2 regions of the Vogesella sp. LIG4 genome follow, and region 1 is predicted to be linked to the other one. Evidence: riboswitches for the same ligand, from Rfam matches in the RefSeq annotation. Region 1 holds a riboswitch; the other holds the start of a gene.
The links. A riboswitch is a leader RNA that binds a small molecule or an ion and turns the genes downstream of it on or off. The one in region 1 is predicted to bind thiamine pyrophosphate.
Positions count from the first base shown of each region.

Region 1 (7,115 bases):
CCCACCTGGAAGCTGCGCACGCCGTGGTGGCAGATGGTAACGATGGGCACATCGTCCGGCAGCTCGTTATGACGCAGCGGCACCATGTTCATCACCATCTGCTGCGAGCCGGCGATGTGGCACAGCGCGTATTCCCAGTCCTCGCGCACATCCAGCAGCACCGGCTTGGCACGACTGTCGTCCGCCAGCCAGGCCGCCAGATCGCGGGCAGTGATTTCGCCTACCATGCTCAGAAGCTGAAGCGGGACGGCTCGATGGCGTCCAGCTGCTGCAGGCGTGCGATATTGGTGTCGAAGCTCACGCTTTCCTGGTAGGCGCTTTCCGACACGCGGGTGATGATCTTGGCGATCATTACCGGGGCATCGCCCACGATCACCGCCAGGCGGCCGCCCACGGCCAGCTGCGCCTTCAGCGCTTCCGGCACCACCGGTACCGAGCCGCCGAGGAAGATCACGTCGAACGGCGCCTGCGAGGCCAGGCCGTCGATGCCGTTGCCCACACTCAGGGTCACATTGCGGATGCCGGCGGTCTTCAGGTTGGCCGCAGCGCGCTGGGATTGCTCGGCGTCCAGGTCCACGCTGTACACGTGCTGGCTCACCGCGGCCAGCAGTGCGGTCATGTAGCCGCTGCCGGTGCCCACTTCCAGTACCTTGTCGCTGGCTTTCACCTGCAGGTCCTGCAGCAGGCGGGCTTCCACCTTCGGTTCCAGCATGGTGCAGCCGTTTTCCAGCGGCAGCTGCACGTCGGTAAATGCCAGGGTGCGCTTGTCTTCCGGCACGAAATCTTCGCGTTTCACGTGAAACAGCAAATCGAGGATGGAGGTGTCGAGCACATCCCACGGACGGATCTGCTGCTCAACCATGTTGAAACGGGCTTGTTCGAAATTCATCGGAAACTCCGGGGGATTCAAGACTAAATAAAAGGACGACTCTGAAAACCGCACGCGGCATGTCATACGGTTTTCGCAGGCGCCCGGCATCGGGCTGAAACATCACCATGCTGCCTGTGCAGCAGCCGGAGAAAAACCATCAATATCAAGGCACTGGCAAAAAAATGCCACTACCGTACCGTGCCACCCTCACGCCACCGCTACCGCCCGCAGTGGCGGCCGCTGGCCGCACTTATCCAAAGTGGCCGTCATCATACAGGAGTCGGAGAAAGCCCCCAAGGCACATGTCGCATTCTTGCCTCAAAGGCTAGGGGGCAGGGCTTGAAGAACGGACCAGTGGCATGGATGGGCAGGGCGAGGAAAAGTTGCATGCCGGTAGCCGGCCGCAGCCGGCATTGCATTGGCATTCCGCAGTAAATAACGGTATATACTGTATATCTCGTTTAATCAGCGCACCGGTGCCCGTCATGAAGAAACCCGCAGCAATCACGCCCGAGACCACTACTCCCACCCAGCAAACCGCCCGCCCTACCCGTAGCCGCCGTCGCACCGGCAGCAAGCCGGCCGCAGCGGAGCAGGCCGCCCCGGCAGAAGCCGTGGCAAGCAAGGCGCCAGCCGTTGCTGCCGCCCCGGTAGAGGCCGCCGCCGTCACCACTGCCGGTGACAAGAAAAAGAAGAAAACCAAGGTGGTGCGCGACAGCTTCACCATGCCCAAGAGCGACTACGACAAGATTGCCGAGCTGAAGAAGAAAAGCCTGGATGCCGGCATCAACATCAAGAAGAGCGAGCTGCTGCGCGCCGGCCTGCTGGCGCTGGAAGCCATGCCTGTTGCACGGCTGAAAACCATGCTGGCCAAGGTGGAAAGCATCAAGACCGGCCGCCCGTCGTCCAAGAACGACTAGGCATTAACAATCAGGCAATGCGGCCAACTGCCGCTCAGCCCTGTAAACGGCGGGCAGCAGGCGCCACACGAGCGGCGTCTGCCTGCGCGCCGGGCATGGCACGCAGGGATTCGCGTACCTTCCGCCCGGCCAGCACCAGCAGGTAATCCTGCACCCGGGCGTGGGCGCATAGCGAGCCCAGCGCCTGCTCGAAGCATCTTTGCACCTCGGCCTCCGGCACACCGGTCTTGCTGGCAACATCCTCGATGGCATGCCGCAACTGACTCTCGTTCATTCCCGCCTCCTCCTGGCCACCTGTGGCCAGCCGACAAGTATTGACTGTAGAACAACACCTGCCAGACGCCAGCCCGGTTTGCCGCCAACCGCCTCCCCACGCCCAAATCACCCATGATGGTTGGCGCCAGACGCCTGCCGATGCCGGGCAACTACCTGGTTTCAAAGCGGAATGCCGCGACGGCGCAGAGGAAAAAGCGCTTGCGGTCACACCGCAATTCACTTACCTTCGCTGCGTCGCTAGGGGTCCTGCCCCTGCCGGACAGCGCCAGGGAGCAGTTCCCGCACGCAACGGCAGGCTGGTGGGTGAGAGTTACCCTTCGAACCTGACCCGGATAATCCCGGCGTAGGGAAGCGTGATCTGCCAGACACTCCAATGCCGTACGGGCCTCGCCCGTGCCGCCCCGCCTGTCCGGGTCGCTCCTTGCGCCGTTTCATCGCAACTGGAGCCCCCCGATGAACGCGCCTAGCAAACTGAACGAACAAATGGTGGTGGATTCCGCCGCCATCCAGCCGCTGCCGAACTCCCGCAAGATCCACGTACAGGGCAGCCGCCCGGACATTCGCGTGCCGATGCGCGAAATCAGCCAGGCCGACACCCCCACCCAGTTCGGCGGCGAGCAGAACCCGCCGATCTACGTCTACGACACCAGCGGCCCGTACAGCGACCCGCAAGCCAGCATCGACATCCGCTCCGGCCTGCCGGCACTGCGTGCTGCCTGGATTGCCGAGCGTGACGACACCGAGCTGCTGGCCGGCCTGAGCAGCGAATACGGCCGCGCCCGCGAGGCGGACCCGAAGCTGGCCGACCTGCGCTTCGACCTCACCCGCAAGCCGCGCCGCGCCAGGGCCGGTGCCAACGTTACCCAGATGCACTACGCGCGCCGCGGCATCATCACCCCGGAAATGGAATTCGTCGCCATCCGCGAAAACCAGAACCGCAAGGCGTATATCGAATCGCTGCACGCCACCGGCAACAACCGCCTGCTGGAGCTGATGACCCGCCAGCACGCCGGCCAGAACTTCGGCGCCCAGCTGCCGGAAGACATCACCGCGGAATTCGTGCGCCAGGAAGTGGCCGCCGGCCGCGCCATCATCCCCAACAACATCAACCACCCGGAAAGCGAACCGATGATCATCGGCCGCAACTTCCTGGTGAAGATCAACGGCAACATCGGCAACAGCGCGGTAACATCGTCGATCAGCGAAGAAGTGGACAAGATGACCTGGGGCATCCGCTGGGGCGCCGACACCATCATGGACCTGTCCACCGGCAAGAACATCCACGAAACCCGCGAGTGGATCCTGCGCAACTCCCCGGTACCCATCGGCACCGTGCCCATCTACCAGGCGCTGGAAAAGGTGAACGGCAAGGCCGAAGACCTCAACTGGGAAATCTTCCGCGACACGCTGATCGAACAGGCCGAGCAGGGCGTGGACTACTTCACCATCCACGCCGGCGTACTGCTGCGCTACGTGCCGATGACCGCCAACCGTATGACCGGCATCGTGTCGCGCGGCGGCTCCATCATGGCCAAGTGGTGCCTGGCGCATCACCAGGAAAACTTCCTCTACACCCACTTTGCGGAAATCTGCGAAATCATGAAGGCCTACGACGTAGCCTTCAGCCTGGGTGACGGCCTGCGCCCGGGCTCCGCCTGGGACGCCAACGACGCCGCGCAGCTGGGCGAACTCAAGACCCTGGGCGAACTGACGCAGATCGCCTGGCAGCACGACGTGCAGGTGATGATCGAAGGCCCCGGCCACGTGCCGATGCAGCTGATCAAGGAGAACATGGACAAGGAACTGGAGTGGTGCCACGAAGCGCCGTTCTACACCCTGGGGCCGCTCACCACCGACATCGCACCGGGCTACGACCACATCACCTCCGCCATCGGCGCCGCACAGATCGGCTGGTACGGCACCGCCATGCTGTGCTACGTCACCCAGAAGGAACACCTGGGCCTGCCGAACAAGAACGATGTGAAGGAAGGCATCATCACCTACAAGCTGGCTGCGCACGCCGCCGATCTCGCCAAGGGTCACCCCGGCGCGCAGATCCGCGACAACGCGCTGTCCAAGGCGCGCTTCGAGTTCCGCTGGGAAGACCAGTTCAACCTGGGCCTGGACCCGGACAAGGCGCGCGACTTCCACGACGAAACGCTGCCGAAAGACAGCGCCAAGGTGGCGCACTTCTGCTCCATGTGCGGCCCGCACTTCTGTTCGATGAAGATCACCCAGGACGTGCGCGAATTCGCCGCCAAGCAGGGCATCAGCGAGCAGGACGCGCTGCACAAGGGCATGGAAGTGAAGGCTATCGAGTTCGTGCAGGGCGGCGGCAAGCTGTACGACAAGATCTGATGCCGCGTTCCTGATTTACCGTTTCACATGAAACAAAAGGTTGGCCGCAAGCTTGCGGCCAACCTTTTTTATTTGCCAAAGGCGCAACGGCTCACTGCCGGCTGAATTCCTGCTGGCGTACCTCCTCCAGCAGCGCGTGGAACCAGTCGCAGGCGTGCAGGTTTTTCAGGTCGCCATCGCTGCACAGCTTGCCGTAGTCGGGCAGGCTGCCGGCGGCGCGGCATTGCTCACACCCAGCTACACGGCAGCGACGTATTACTCACCGGCGATGCCAATTGCGCTGCTACATCCGTTGCTGCAGTCTATGCTGCACAGACAAATCGTTGCACAGTCACATCACCAACAAAACACGTTGCCAAAGGAGAGCAGCATGGATACCAGCCACCACGATCTGCCGGGCCTGTTCCAGCAACTGGGCCTGCCGGCCGAGCCCCCCGCCATCCGCGCCTTCATCGCCAGCCACCCGCTGCCGCACGAAACCGCCATCGAGGATGCCCCGTTCTGGAACCGCTCGCAGTCATCGTTCCTGAAGCAGGCGCTGGACGAAGACGCCGAGTGGGCGGAAGCAGTGGACGCACTGGCCAACCTGCTCAGCAGCTGAGGCCAGCCAGCCGCCCGGTCATGGTCTATGCTGGGTTACACCCACCAGGCATGCGCGCACGCGCCCCCGCGTGCGCCGGCCCGGCTACCTTGCAACACGGCCGCCCAACAGCCTCCGCGCTGCAGCGGCAGCTGCTGACCGCGCGCTTCCGGCATGCCCTGTTCTGACAGGAGTAGCCACCATGTTCATCGCCCGCTGGAGTATCGAAGCCCGTTTCGGCCACAAGGCCGAAGTGCTGGCGCAGATGCATCACTGGTTACAGGAAATCGGTTCACAAATAGGCTGGAGCGAAGACCGCGTGCGCCTGCTGACCGGTTCGATCGGCGCCAGGGAATCCACCATCCAGTCCGAAATCACCGTTGGCAGCCTGGCCGAGCTGGAAGCCGCCTGGGCCAAGCTGGCCACCCTGGACGCCCACGCCGCCTGGAGCCGACAGCTGGAACCACACGTGGTTTCCGGTACCCAGCACTGGGAAATCTTCCGCCTGCTGAGCTGATCTTTTCCACACGGCGTCCGCCTGCCGCCGGCGCTCGCGGCGGCAATGCGGGCGGCTACACCTAAGCCACTGATTCCGCTATACTTCCGCCCCTTCACCCCACCACCCACCGCAGGAAGTATTCATGAGTCTGTTGCCGCACCAGGTAGAGCTGCTGTCCCCCGCCAAGAACGCCGACATCGGCCGCGAGGCCATCCTGCACGGCGCCGACGCGGTGTATATCGGCGGCCCCAGCTTTGGCGCGCGGCACAACGCCTGCAACAGCGTGGAAGATATCGCCTCCCTGGTGCAATTCGCCCACCGCTACCATGCGCGCATCTTCACCACCCTCAACACCATCCTGCACGATGCCGAGCTGGACGCGGCGCGCAAGCTGATCTGGCAACTGTACGACGCCGGCGTGGACGCGCTGATCGTGCAGGATATGGGCATCCTGCGCATGGATCTGCCGCCGATCCAGCTGCATGCCTCCACCCAGTGCGACATCCGCAGCCCGGAGAAGGCGCGCTTCCTGTCCGATGCCGGCTTCAGCCAGATCGTGCTGGCGCGCGAGCTGACCATTCCGCAGATCGCCAAGATCGCGCAGACCGTGGCCGAAGGCGCCGACCCGGCCGCCATCGAATACTTCATCCACGGCGCGCTGTGCGTGGCGTACTCCGGCCAGTGCTTCATCAGCCATGCCGACACCGGCCGCAGTGCCAACCGCGGCGACTGCTCGCAGGCCTGCCGCCTGCCGTACACGCTGACCGACGAAAAAGGCGGCGTGGTGGCCTTCGACAAGCACCTGCTGTCGATGAAGGACAACAACCAGAGCAACAACCTGGAAGCGCTGCTGGACGCCGGCGTGCGCTCGCTGAAGATCGAAGGCCGCTACAAGGACGTGAGCTATGTGAAGAACATCACCGCCCACTACCGCCTGCTACTGGACGAAATCTTCGAGCGCCGCCCGGAGCTGGCCCCGGCAGCCAGCGGCAGCAGCGAAATCTTCTTCACGCCCAACCCGGACAAAACCTTCCACCGCGGCGCCACCGACTACTTCGCCACCGGCCGCAAGCAGGACATCGGCGCCTTCGATTCGCCCAAGTTCGTCGGCATTGCCCTCGGCAGCGTGCACCAGGTGGGCGAGGGCTGGGTGGAGATCGCCACCAGCGAACAGATGAGCAACGGCGACGGCATCAACTTCATGAAGAAACGCGAAGTGGTGGGCATGCAGCTCAACACCGTGAAACAGGTGGGCAAGGCGCCCGGCGGCCTGTTGCTGTGGCGCTGCGAACCCAACGACCCGGCGCTGCTGGCCGGCCTCAAGCCCGGCACCGACATCAGCCGCAACCGCGACCACGCCTGGGAGCTGGCGCTGCTGAAGAAATCCGCCGAACGTCGCGTGGGCGTGTGGGCCACGCTGGCCGACAACGCGGACGGCCTGACGCTGACCCTGACCGACGCCGACGGCTGCAGCGCCAGCGCTGCGGCCAACATGGCACTGGAGCCGGCCAAGGACGCCGCCCGCGCCGAGGCCAGCCTGCGCGAAGCGGTGGCCAAGCTCGGCAATACCATGTTCCAGGCACACGATGTGGCACTCACACTCAGCCAGCC
Region 1 is NZ_LT607802.1:1,192,599-1,199,713, reverse strand. It holds gene PSELUDRAFT_RS05655 (rhodanese-like domain-containing protein) at 1-227, opposite strand, end outside; gene PSELUDRAFT_RS05650 (protein-L-isoaspartate O-methyltransferase) at 230-889, opposite strand; gene PSELUDRAFT_RS05645 (hypothetical protein) at 1,357-1,791, shown strand; gene PSELUDRAFT_RS05640 (DUF3562 domain-containing protein) at 1,826-2,065, opposite strand; TPP riboswitch at 2,297-2,434, shown strand; gene thiC (phosphomethylpyrimidine synthase ThiC) at 2,521-4,425, shown strand; gene PSELUDRAFT_RS05630 (DUF2789 domain-containing protein) at 4,796-5,026, shown strand; gene PSELUDRAFT_RS05625 (hypothetical protein) at 5,208-5,522, shown strand; gene PSELUDRAFT_RS05620 (U32 family peptidase) at 5,647-7,115, shown strand, end outside.

Region 2 (7,115 bases), 1.5 Mb from region 1:
CCCTGCTCTTCTGCGGTCAGATAGGTGGCACGGTAAGCCTGCCATTGTTTGTCGATGTCGCTGCGTGCGCTGTCCAGGTTCTGCAGAAAGGTATCGCGGCTGATGCTACCGGCGTGCAGCTTGTGAGTGGCATCCACGATGCTGCTGGCGTAGCCGTCCGCCACGTGCTTGAGCTGCTGCAGCGGCAGCACGCGGTCGTTATAGGTGGTGGCAAAGGCGCCCATGATTCTGGATTGCACATACATGCCGTAGCCGCCCAGGGTGGCGGCTATCAGCAGCAGCAGCCCGAGCAGCAGGCTCAGGCGCTGGCCTATGGTCAGATGACGGAACATGTCGTTACTCCGGTGGGTGAGGTGAGAACGTCAACATTTGTTAATTCATCTGTTAGTTAGCCATTATCAAATTACATGTCAATGCAATAAGCCGCCGCTAGGTAGTTACACCTAGCGGCCACTCCAGCCCGCGCCAGCGCTCTGCCACCACCTCGCTGGCAATAAATGGCCACAAAATGTCTATACCAACCAATAAAGCGCCGGCTTGCGCCATAAAATGCCAATGGCAAGCCGGATTAGCCGCAGATTGCCGGCACAACACCCGTGATGCTTCATGCCAAAAGCATTGCTGCATTTGCACATAGCCAGGCACGGCCACGCGCGGCAATAAAAATGCCGCCCAGCCAGTGGCGTGGGCGGCATGGTGGCGGCGCTCCGGGCGCGATCAGCCCTGCCAGCGCAGCAGCGCCTCCGCGCGCACCCCCAGCGCCAGGCTGCGGCCAACCTGCGGCTGCGGCATGCCGGCCAGCTCGCGCGGGCTGAGCAGCAGCTGCCACGGCGCGTCGTCACCCGCCACCGTCAGCCGCCAGCCATCGGCCTGCGGCGCCACCGCCAGGATGCGCCGCTGCGGCTGGCCATCGCCCAGCACGAAGGCCTGCGGCGGGATGGCGTAGCCATCGAACACATTGTGAAAGCCGACGAAGCGCGCCACCCAGGCACTGGCCGGCTGCGCCAGGATCTCCGCCGGCGTGCCCTGCTGCACGATGCGGCCGTGCTGCAGAATGGCCACCCGCTGCGCCAGGGTGAATGCCTCGTGACGGTCGTGCGTTACCAGCAGCGCCGGCACCTGCAGGCCGGCCAGGTGCTGCGCCACATCGGCCAGCAGCTGCTGTTTGAGGTCGGTGTCCAGGCTGGAGAACGGTTCGTCCAGCAGCAGCAACTGCGGCCGGCACACCAGCGCGCGTGCCAGCGCCACCCGCTGCCGTTCGCCGCCGGACAGGGTGTGGCAGGCGGCGCGGCCACGGCCGGCCAGCCCCACCGCCGCCAGCATGTCTTCGGCCTGCTGCCGCGCCGCACGTGGCGGCTGGCCGCGCTCGACCAGGCCGAAGGCAACGTTGGCCGCAGCGTCCAGGTGCGGGAACAGCGCATGATCCTGGAACATCATCGCCAGCTGGCGGCGCTCCGGCGGCAGCGCCAGCAGGTCGCGGCCGTGCAGGCTGACACTGCCGGCATCCGGCCGCTGCAGCCCGGCCAGCACCGCCAGCAGGCTGGACTTGCCGGCGCCGGACGGCCCCAGCAGCGCCAGCGTCTCACCTGCCGCCACCTGCAGCGACACGCCGTCCAGCACGCGGCGGCGGTGGAAGGCCAGGCTCAGTTGTTCAATCCGCAGCACGATGTTTCTCCGGCCATTCGATGATCAGGAACGCCAGCAGGGCAAAGCCCAGCAGCAAACAGGTAAGCAGCATGGCCTGCTGCAGGTTGGCCGCACCGGGGCGGCCCAGCCGCTGGTAGATCAGCGTGGTGAGCGTGGTCCACTCCGGGCGCGACAGGAACAGCGTCACCGCGAATTCGCCCACCGCGGTGGCAGCGGCAAACGCCAGCCCGCGGCGCAGCGCCGGGCGGATCAGCGGCAGGCTGACGCGGAGAAAAGCGCGCCAGCGGGTGGCGCCCAGGGTGCGCGCCGCCGCCGGCAGGCTGGGCGGCAGACTGGCCAGCGCCGCCGCCACCGCCTTGGCCACAAAGGGGTAGCCCAGCAGCGCATAGGCCGCCAGCAGCAGCCCCAGGCTGGCGCTGAACTGCGGGTACAGCAGCAGCAGGCCGAAGGCCAGCATCACCGGCGACACCATGAAAGGCAGAAAGCCCAGCCCGCGCAGCCACCACCAGCGCGCCGCCGCCACGCCGTGCGTCAGCCCCAGCAACAGCGCCAGCAGCACCGCGCCGGCAGAAAAACGCAGCGTGTTGCCGATGGCGCCCAGCACCTCGCCATCCCACAGGCTGCGCCAGCTGGCGGCATCGGCCTGCAGTGCACGCCAGACAATCGCGGCCAGCGGCGCGGCGCAGCACAGCGCCAGCAACAGCAGCGCCGCCAGCAGCTGCAGGCGTTGCGGCCAACCTTGCGGCGGGCGGCACAACGTGGGGCCGGGGCGGTTGTCCCGCACCAGCCGGCGCTCGACCCAGGCATAGCCGCCTACCGCCAGTGCACCCACCGCCAGTGCCAGCAGTGCCAGCGCGCCGGCATCAGCCAGGTTCAGCTCGTAAGCCACCAGCGAATAGATTTCCACTTCCACCGTGGCGTAGCGCTGCCCGCCCAGCAGCAGCGCCAGGCCGAAACCGGCAAAGCAGTACAGGAAGATCAGGCACAGCGCGGAGCCCAGCCACGGCCGCAGCACCGGCCACTCCACCCGCCAGAAGCAGCGCCACGGCGTGGCGCCCAGCGTGCGCGCCGCCTGCAGGCGGCTGGCCGGCACCTGCGCCAGGCCATCCACCCCGGCACGCACCAGCAGCGGCAGGTTGTAGAACAGGTTGCCGTACAGCAGCAGCCACGGCGTGTCCTGCAGATTGATGCCGCTCACGCCATGCGGGCCGAACAGCGCCAGCACGCCGAGGCCGGCCACCAGGGTGGGCATCACGAAGGGTAGCAGCAACAACCGCAGCAGCAGGCGGCGGCCGGGAAAGTCATAGCGCGCCAGCACCCAGGCCAGCGGCAGGCCAATGAGCAGGCACAGCAGACAGCTGGCCAGCGCCTGCCCCAGCGACCACGCCAGCCGCCACTGCAGGTAGCTGTCCTGCAGCAGCGCCGGGCTGAACGCCACCCCGCCCTGCCACAGCAACCGCGCCAGCGGCGCCGCCACCATGGCGGCCAGGAACAACAGCGGCAGCAGCGCCAGGCTGCTGCGCAGCGGCCAGTTCACGCAGCGTGCTCCAGCAGGAACACCTGCTCGTCGCCGTCTTCCGGGTCGTGCCAGCTGCCCACCTGGCAAAAGCCGAAGCGGTGCGCCAGCGCCAGCGACGGCTGGTTGTGCGGCGCGATGGACAGCACGAAGCGCTGCTGCCCGTGCTCGCGCCGCGCCCAGTGCAGCATGGCGGCCAGCGCCTCGGCGGCGTAGCCCTGGCGACGGTGCGCGGCGTACACGGTGTAGCCCAGCTCCACCGCGCCCGGCGCCAGCTCATGCAGATACGCCGGCGCCGGCGTGCTGTGAAAGCCGATATGCCCCAGCATGCGGCCGCTGTCGCGGCACAGCATGGCGCGCAGCGACCACGGCGCGTAGCCGTCATCGGCCAGCATGTCCGCCAGCCGCAGCGCCATCAGCGCCTGCTCGCCCAGCCAGTCCGCCGGCAGCACGGCGCCCAGCCGGGCGCCGGCCTCGACATGGCGGCCGTTGCTGCCCAGGCGCAGTACCTCGGCATCCAGGTGGCGCAGTATCAGCCGCGGGCTGTGGATGTCGCCGTGGCGTCCAACTGCAAGATTGGCAGCAAGGTTGGCCGCAAGCATGGCGTCAGTTACCGGATTTCAGCACCAGCCGCGTCCAGCGGCTGACCCAGCCGGCGGTCTTGGCCTGCATGGCGTCAAGCTTGGGGTTGCTGAACGCGGTGGGCTGCGGCGCGTGCTTGTACACCGGGTCCAGGCTCACGCCGTCCACTGCCGGGTACATCCACATTTCGGTGGGAATCGCCTGCTGCGCCGCATTGCTGCGCATGAAATCGACAAAGGCCTGCGCCGCCTGCGGCTCCTTGCCTCCCTTCACCCGCGCCACGCCTTCCACCTGCTGGAACACGCCGCCCTTGAGCAGCAGGTTGGCGGTGGGCGCCTCGCTGAGTTTTTCCTTGCTGTAGAACACCTCGGCCGCCGGGCTGGTGGCATAGCTCACCACGATGGGGCGCGCGCCGCCGTTGCGGCTGAACTCGGTGTAGTAGGCCTCGCTCCAGCCTTTCACCACCTTCATGCCGTTATCGCGCAGCTTCTCCCACCACTGGAAGGCGCCGGCCTCGCCCTTGCCGGCGATGGTGGCCAGCAGAAAGGCCAGCCCCGGGCTGGAGGTAGCCGGGTTTTCCACCACCAGCAGGTTCTTGTAGGCCGGCTTGGCCAGGTCGTCCAGGCTGGCCGGCAGCGGCAGCTTGTTCTTGGCGAACCAGGCCTTGTCGATGTTCAGGTTCACGTAGCCGTAGTCCACCGCTACCGCGCCCGGCAGGGCAACGCCGGCCACGCTGCGGCCAACCTTGCTGCTGGTGGGCTCCAGCACGCCGGCGGCATTGGCCTTGCCGATCAGGGTGTTGTCGATGCCGTACACCACGTCGGCAATGGGGTTGGCGCGGGTGAGGATCAGCTTGTTGAGCATCTCGCCGGCATCGCCGGCCTTGATGATGGACAGCTTCACGCCGGCCTGCTGCTCGAACTCGGCCAGTTTGTCCTTGGGCAGGCTGAACGAGCTGTGCGTCAGCACGCGCAGCTCGCCGGCTGCGGCACAAAGGGAGACGCCGGCCAGCGCCAGCAACATGATGGTTTTCTTGAACATTGCAGACATCCTCTTTTGCTTACGGCACCCAAAAGAAGAAGCGGCACGCGGCATGGCCGCACATCACACTTCCTCCGCTGGCATGACCCAGATCAGGTTCTGGGGTATTTCTCAGTCCGCCTGGCCAACATGCCTGGCGGGCACCCCCGGTGATCGAGCGGCAAGTATAACGCTTCATGCCACAATCCTTAACAGCTGTGCGCAACCCGCCCCTGCCCTGGCAGCTAGACTGTGAACTGCCTTTTTACATTCCACTGCCATCATGCTCCTGCTGCGCCGCCTGCTTCCGCTCCTGCTCCCGCTGTCTGCCCTGGCTGCGCCAATCGGCGAGGACGGCGCCCGCCTGCTGCTGCAGCGCACCGGCTTTGGCGCGCCGCCGGCGGCCATCCGCCAGCTGGCACCACTGGAACGGGCGCAGGCGGTGGACCGCGTGCTGGACGAGGCCCACCACGTGGCACAGACCCCGCCACCGGGCTGGGCGGAGCAGGAACTGCAACTGCCGCCGCGGCGCGACATGAGCGAGGAAGAGAAAAAGGCATTCCAGCGCGAGGAGCAGGAAAAGGGCCTGGCGCTGCGCGGCTGGTGGCTGCAGGAGATGTATGCCAGCCACAGCCAGATCAGCGAAAAGATGACCCTGTTCTGGCACAACCACTTCGTGTCGGCACTGGAAAAAGTGAAAGTGCCGGAGCTGATGTACCAGCAGAACGTGCTGCTGCGCCGCGATGCGCTGGGCAACTTCGCCACCCTGCTGCACGACGTCGCCCGCGATCCGGCCATGCTGCGCTACCTGGACACCGCGGCCAACCGCAAGGGCCAGCCCAACGAGAACTTCGCCCGCGAGGTGATGGAACTGTTCACCCTGGGCGAAGGCCATTACAGCGAGCAGGACATCCGCGAGGCGGCACGCGCCTTCACCGGCTGGAGCCTGCAACCGGGCAGCATCAGCTTCGTCTACCGCCCGCGCCAGCATGACGACGGCAGCAAGACCGTGTTCGGCCGCAGCGGCAATTTCGACGGCGACGAGGTGCTGGACCTGCTGCTGGCGCGGCCGGAAACCAGCCGCTTCATCACCCGCAAACTGTGGCTGTACCTGGTGTCGCCGCAGGTGGACGAGCAAAAGGTGCAACAGTTGGCCGCAAGCTTCGCCCGCGACTACGAGATCAAACCGCTGCTGCGCAAGCTGCTGCTGAGCGATGCCTTCTGGCGCAGCGCCGGCCAGCAGGTGAAATCGCCGCTGGAGCTGACCGTGGGTACGCTGCGCACCTTCGAGCAGCCGGCGCCGGACTGGCGGGCGCTGGCGGTGCTCAACCGCGGCATGGGACAGGACGTGTTCAACCCGCCCAATGTGCGCGGCTGGCCCGGCGGCGAAGCGTGGATCAACAGCGCCACCCTGCTGGCACGCAAACAGTTCCTGGATCGCCTGTGGCGCGACGGTGGCAACCGGCCGGCCATGGACCCGGCCGCCAGGCCGCTGGAGAAACGCGCCGAGCGCAGCATGAATCAGCTGGTGCTCCCGGCGGACGACTGGCTGCAAGGCACCGGGCTGAGCATGGCGCAGCTGCCGCACTACCTGCTGGCGCTGCCGCCCACCCAGCCGCTTGCGGCCAACCTGCCCGCCAGCCAGACGCTGCGTGCGCTGTTGATGGATCCGGCTTACCAGGTGGAATGAGGGAGACCCCGATGCAAAGACGCGACTTTCTCAAAACCCTGGGCGCCGGCCTGCTCACCGTGCAACTGCCCGGCCTCGCCTACGCGCTGGCACCGGCCGGCTATGAGCGGCTGCTGATCCTGGTGGAGCTGAAGGGCGGCAACGACGGCCTCAACACCGTGGTGCCGTTCGCCAGCAGCGATTACTACCGGCTGCGCCCCAGCCTCGCCATTGCCCGCGAACAGGTGCTGCAACTGAACGAAAGCAGCGGCCTGCACCCGGCGCTGGCACCACTGCTGCCGCTGTGGCAGGCCGGCCAGCTGGCCATCGTGCAGGGCGTGGGCTACCCGGAACCCAATCTGTCGCACTTCCGCTCCATCGATATCTGGGACAGCGCCAGCAACAGCCAGCAATACCTGAGCGACGGCTGGCTGACGCGGCTATTCCAGCACTACCCGCCGGGTGATGCCTACGCCAGCGACGGTGTCATCCTCGGCAGCCAGACACTGGGGCCGCTGGCCGGCGGCGCCCGCGCCGTGGTGCTCACCACGCCGGACAGCTTCGCCCGCCAGGCCAGGCTGGTACAAAGCCACGCAGCCGGCGGCAGCGGCGCGCTGGCACACATCCTGAAAGTGGAAGACGACATCCGCCATGCGGCTGCGGAGCTGGGTGGCAGCGGTG
Region 2 is NZ_LT607802.1:3,821,638-3,828,752, forward strand. It holds gene PSELUDRAFT_RS17690 (methyl-accepting chemotaxis protein) at 1-332, opposite strand, end outside; gene PSELUDRAFT_RS17695 (ABC transporter ATP-binding protein) at 718-1,665, opposite strand; gene PSELUDRAFT_RS17700 (iron ABC transporter permease) at 1,652-3,127, opposite strand; gene PSELUDRAFT_RS17705 (GNAT family N-acetyltransferase) at 3,181-3,765, opposite strand; gene PSELUDRAFT_RS17710 (thiamine ABC transporter substrate binding subunit) at 3,770-4,786, opposite strand; TPP riboswitch at 4,838-4,944, opposite strand; gene PSELUDRAFT_RS17715 (DUF1800 family protein) at 5,049-6,455, shown strand; gene PSELUDRAFT_RS17720 (DUF1501 domain-containing protein) at 6,467-7,115, shown strand, end outside.
Region 2: linked by a shared signal. The riboswitch ahead of PSELUDRAFT_RS17710 (thiamine ABC transporter substrate binding subunit) and the one ahead of thiC (phosphomethylpyrimidine synthase ThiC) in region 1 are both predicted to bind thiamine pyrophosphate.